Regions from separate parts of the Geobacillus sp. YHL genome, predicted to be linked through region 1. Evidence: a T-box and tRNA genes for the amino acid it is inferred to sense, from the RefSeq annotation. Region 1 holds a T-box; the other holds one or more tRNA genes.
What was found. The T-box of region 1 lies ahead of leuS (leucine--tRNA ligase). A T-box ahead of a tRNA ligase gene usually reads a tRNA of that ligase, here a tRNA-Leu.
Positions count from the first base shown of each region.

Region 2: it encodes a tRNA-Leu, which carries the amino acid that the T-box ahead of leuS (leucine--tRNA ligase) is inferred to sense. The anticodon was not compared.

Region 1 is NZ_JAEIGB010000001.1:59,292-61,659, forward strand. Features, by position in the region: gene JCR24_RS00285 (MDR family MFS transporter) at 1-815, shown strand, start outside; T-box leader at 907-1,128, shown strand; gene leuS (leucine--tRNA ligase) at 1,204-2,368, shown strand, end outside.
Region 2 is NZ_JAEIGB010000003.1:964-3,331, forward strand. Features, by position in the region: tRNA gene JCR24_RS04330 (tRNA-Phe) at 243-318, shown strand; tRNA gene JCR24_RS04335 (tRNA-Thr) at 700-772, shown strand; tRNA gene JCR24_RS04340 (tRNA-Lys) at 945-1,017, shown strand; tRNA gene JCR24_RS04345 (tRNA-Gly) at 1,025-1,099, shown strand; tRNA gene JCR24_RS04350 (tRNA-Leu) at 1,105-1,190, shown strand; tRNA gene JCR24_RS04355 (tRNA-Arg) at 1,196-1,269, shown strand; tRNA gene JCR24_RS04360 (tRNA-Pro) at 1,276-1,349, shown strand; tRNA gene JCR24_RS04365 (tRNA-Ala) at 1,358-1,430, shown strand; tRNA gene JCR24_RS04370 (tRNA-Met) at 1,448-1,524, shown strand; tRNA gene JCR24_RS04375 (tRNA-Ile) at 1,530-1,606, shown strand; tRNA gene JCR24_RS04380 (tRNA-Ser) at 1,626-1,716, shown strand; tRNA gene JCR24_RS04385 (tRNA-Thr) at 2,073-2,148, shown strand; tRNA gene JCR24_RS04390 (tRNA-His) at 2,156-2,228, shown strand.

The DNA of each region.
Region 1 (2,368 bases):
TCAACGCCTTGTATGTCGCGCAAAACATCGGCGTCGCCGTCGGGTCGGCGCTTGGCGGGCTTGTCGCTTCATATTCGTTCTCGCTCGTTTTTTTCGCCAATCTTTTGTTGTATGCCGCGTTTTTGTTTACGGTTGTGGCCGGGCTGCGCCGCGTTCCGCTCTTGCCGCCGCCGAGAAAGAAACGATCCGGAGAAGCGGAAAGAGCGCCATCCCGCTCCGCGGGCTGGGCGCTTGCCCTCCTTTGCGCCGGCTATGGACTGTGTTGGTTGAGCTATGTCCAATGGTCGACGACGATCGCCGCCTATACACGCGAGCTCGGGATACCAGTCGGGCAGTACAGCTTGCTTTGGACGATCAACGGGGCGTTGATCGTCTTGGCCCAGCCGCTGTTGTCAGCGGTCATCCGCCGCTTCATGCCGACGTTGAAGCGGCAAATCGTGATCGGTTTTTTTATTTTCGCCGTTTCGTTTGCCATGCTGTTGGGGGCGCATTCGTTTGCAGAGTTTGCCGCGTCCATGATGGTGCTCACGATCGCCGAGATGATCGTCTGGCCGGCGATTCCGGCCGCGGTGAACGAATGGGCGCCCCCGGGGAAAGCCGGGTTTTACCAAGGAATCGTCAACGGGACGGCCACGGCCGGACGGATGATCGGACCGGTCATCGGCGGCTCGGTCGCCGATCTGTTTGGAATGAAACTGCTCATCATGATGTTAGCATTGTTTGCCTTATTGGCGGTGCTGGCCGCGCTTTTGCATGATCGTCGGCTCCCGAAGCGGACGGAGAACGCGGATGAAAAAACCGCGGCTTCCGTATAGATTTCGGCTTGCAATTGATCGACAAATTTTTTAAAATAATAATAAATTTGTCATTCTGTCCACTCATCGGTCGATTCATGTGCGAATAAGGCGAATAACGGTGAAGAGGAGCAGTAGCGGGCCCGACGGACGGCAGAGAGTTGACGGATGGTGCGAGTCAACCGAAGTCGGCTCGTGAACTCGCCTCGGAGTTGCCGGCGTGAACGGTCATCGACAGCGCCGGCCGTCCATCCGCGTTAAGGAAGAAAGCGGGTGCGCCGTTTGGCGCGCCAAAAAGGGTGGTACCGCGGGAAGCGCGCCTCTCGTCCCTTTGCTGTGGGGATGGGGGGTTTTTTTGTACATATTTTCGTCAATGATGCAAGTAGAACTTGATAGGAGGAGTGCTGCGATGAGCTTCAACCACCGCGAAATTGAACAAAAATGGCAGGACTATTGGGAGAAAAACAAAACGTTCCGCACGTCCGATGATGATGACAAGCCGAAGTTTTACGTTCTCGACATGTTCCCGTATCCATCCGGCGCCGGCTTGCACGTCGGCCATCCGGAAGGATATACGGCGACCGATATTTTGGCGCGCATGAAGCGGATGCAAGGGTACAACGTCCTTCACCCGATGGGCTGGGACGCGTTCGGGCTGCCGGCCGAGCAATATGCGCTCGATACCGGCAACGACCCGGCGGAGTTTACGCAAAAAAACATCGACAATTTCCGCCGGCAAATCAAGTCGCTTGGCTTTTCGTACGACTGGGACCGGGAGATCAATACGACCGACCCGAACTATTACAAATGGACGCAATGGATTTTCTTGAAGCTGTATGAAAAAGGGCTCGCCTACATGGATGAAGTGCCGGTCAACTGGTGCCCGGCGCTCGGCACGGTGCTGGCGAACGAAGAGGTGATCAACGGCCGGAGCGAGCGCGGCGGGCATCCGGTCATCCGCAAGCCGATGCGGCAATGGATGCTGAAAATCACCGCCTATGCCGACCGCTTGCTTGAAGATTTGGAAGAGCTCGACTGGCCGGAAAGCATTAAGGAGATGCAGCGCAACTGGATTGGCCGTTCGGAAGGAGCGGAAATCGAGTTCGCCGTCGACGGCCATGACGAAACATTCACCGTGTTCACGACGCGTCCGGATACGCTGTTTGGCGCGACGTACACCGTCTTGGCGCCGGAGCATCCGCTCGTTGAAAAAATCACGACGCCGGAGCAAAAGCCAGCCGTTGACGCCTACTTAAAGGAAATTCAAAGCAAAAGCGACCTTGAGCGCACCGATTTGGCGAAAGAAAAAACGGGCGTGTTCACCGGCGCGTACGCCATTCACCCGGTCACCGGCGATCGGCTTCCGATTTGGATCGCTGACTACGTCTTGATGAGCTACGGCACCGGAGCGATCATGGCCGTGCCGGCGCACGATGAGCGCGACTACGAGTTTGCGAAAAAATTCCACTTGCCGATGAAAGAAGTCGTCGCCGGCGGGAATATCGAAAAGGAAGCGTACACCGGAGATGGCGAGCATATCAACTCCGAGTTTTTGAACGGCTTGAACAAGCAGG
Region 2 (2,368 bases), on a different contig from region 1:
AATCTGCTGCGAGTTGTCCCGACGCATCTGGCTTCTTCGAATGGGCTAGTAGAGGAAGGGACACAAAAGTCATCAACGAACAAGGGAAAAATAAGATACGGCTCGGTAGCTCAGTCGGTAGAGACGAGCATCCGCTTCATCGAATTCGCTTCGAGTTGCCTCGACGCATCCAGCATCTTCGAATCCGCTGGCAGAGGAAGAGGCACAATGTAGCACAAGTAAAGCAGCGTAAAACTTAATATGGCTCGGTAGCTCAGTCGGTAGAGCAAAGGACTGAAAATCCTTGTGTCGGCGGTTCGATTCCGTCCCGAGCCACCATTTTTATCATAGTTCCGAAAGAAGGTTCCCGCTTCATGCAAAGCTAAGTGGGAGTAGTTCACAGACATGTCAGATGTTCAAACCACCCCGGCTTAGTTCAATGGGTAGCGACGAACATTCGCATCGTCGAGTCTGTTGCGAGTTGCCTCGACGCACAAGGCTTCCTTGAATGAGCTTGAAGAGGAAGAGGCACAGTTCAGCATAATAGGAGTCATTGTTTCATTACGAAATATGCCGGCTTAGCTCAATTGGTAGAGACGAGCATCGGCATCATCGAATTGGCTGCGAGTTGCCTCGACGCACTCAGCTTCCTCGAATCAGCTTGCAGAGGAAGAGGCACAACTAGGCAGACAACATGAGTCACTAACTAATTTTAAATGTGCCGGCTTAGCTCAATTGGTAGAGCAACTGACTTGTAATCAGTAGGTTGCGGGTTCAAGTCCTGCAGCCGGCATTCTTATTCCTTAATAACCCCTTAAGCCATTAAGGCGGCAACCGCGAGCCATTAGCTCAGTAACGAGCGCTACATCTTCGAGTTCGCTGCGAGTTGTCCCGACGCATCTGACATCTTCGAATATGCTAGTAGAGGAAGGGACATCGTTGTCTCGGAGTGTTATTGAACCCATGAGCCATTAGCTCAGTAGGTAGAGCATCTGACTTTTAATCAGAGGGTCGGAGGTTCGAGTCCTCCATGGCTCATCGTCTTGCGGAAGTAGTTCAGCGGTAGAACACCACCTTGCCAAGGTGGGGGTCGCGGGTTCGAGCCCCGTCTTCCGCTCCACTTCCGCCGGGGTGGCGGAATTGGCAGACGCACAGGACTTAAAATCCTGGGGTAGGTAACTACCGTGCCGGTTCGAGTCCGGCCCTCGGCACTTGTGCGCTCGTAGCTCAATTGGATAGAGCATCTGACTACGGATCAGAAGGTTAGGGGTTCGAATCCTCTCGAGCGCGTTTTGTCGGGAAGTAGCTCAGCTTGGTAGAGCACACGGTTCGGGTCCGTGAGGTCGCAGGTTCAAATCCTGTCTTCCCGATTTATCATGGGGCCTTAGCTCAGCTGGGAGAGCGCCTGCTTTGCAAGCAGGAGGTCATCGGTTCGATCCCGATAGGCTCCACCTTTTGACTTAAATTTGGCGGTGTAGCTCAGCTGGCTAGAGCGTACGGTTCATACCCGTGAGGTCGGGGGTTCGATCCCCTCCACCGCCACCATTATCGGACCTTTAGCTCAGCTGGTTAGAGCAGACGGCTCATAACCGTCCGGTCGTAGGTTCGAGTCCTACAAGGTCCACCATTATTATTGTTGCTTTTTTGGAGGAGTACCCAAGTGGTTGAAGGGGTCGGTCTTGAAAACCGAGAGGCGCCGCAAGGCGCGCGGGGGTTCGAATCCCTCCTCCTCCGCCATGCACTTTAAAATCGTGCCGGCTTAGCTCAATTGGTAGAGACGAGCATTCGCATCGTTGAATCTGCTGCGAGTTGTCCCGACGCATCCCACTTCTTTGAATAAGCTTGCAGAGGAAGGGACACCGAGCATTTGACTTCCTCGAATTAGCTGGGAGAGGAAGAGGCACAACCAGGCAGACAACATGAGTCACTAGCTAATTTTAAATATGCCGGCTTAGCTCAATTGGTAGAGACGAGCATCGGCATCATCGAATTGGCTGCGAGTTGCCTCGACGCACTCAGCTTCCTCGAATCAGCTTGCAGAGGAAGAGGCACAACCAGGCAGACAACATGAGTCACTAGCTAATTTTAAATATGCCGGCTTAGCTCAATTGGTAGAGCAACTGACTTGTAATCAGTAGGTTGCGGGTTCAAGTCCTGCAGCCGGCACCAGAACGAGGCGACTATGGCGAAGTGGTTAACGCACCAGATTGTGGCTCTGGCATGCGTGGGTTCGATTCCCACTAGTCGCCCTTTTCATTATATTCTATATTTGCGGGTGTAGTTTAGTGGTAAAACCTCAGCCACGAGCATCTGCATCATCGAATCTGCTTCGAGTTGCCCCGACGCATCTGGCTTCTATGAATCAGCTGGTAGAGGAAGGGGCATGGAA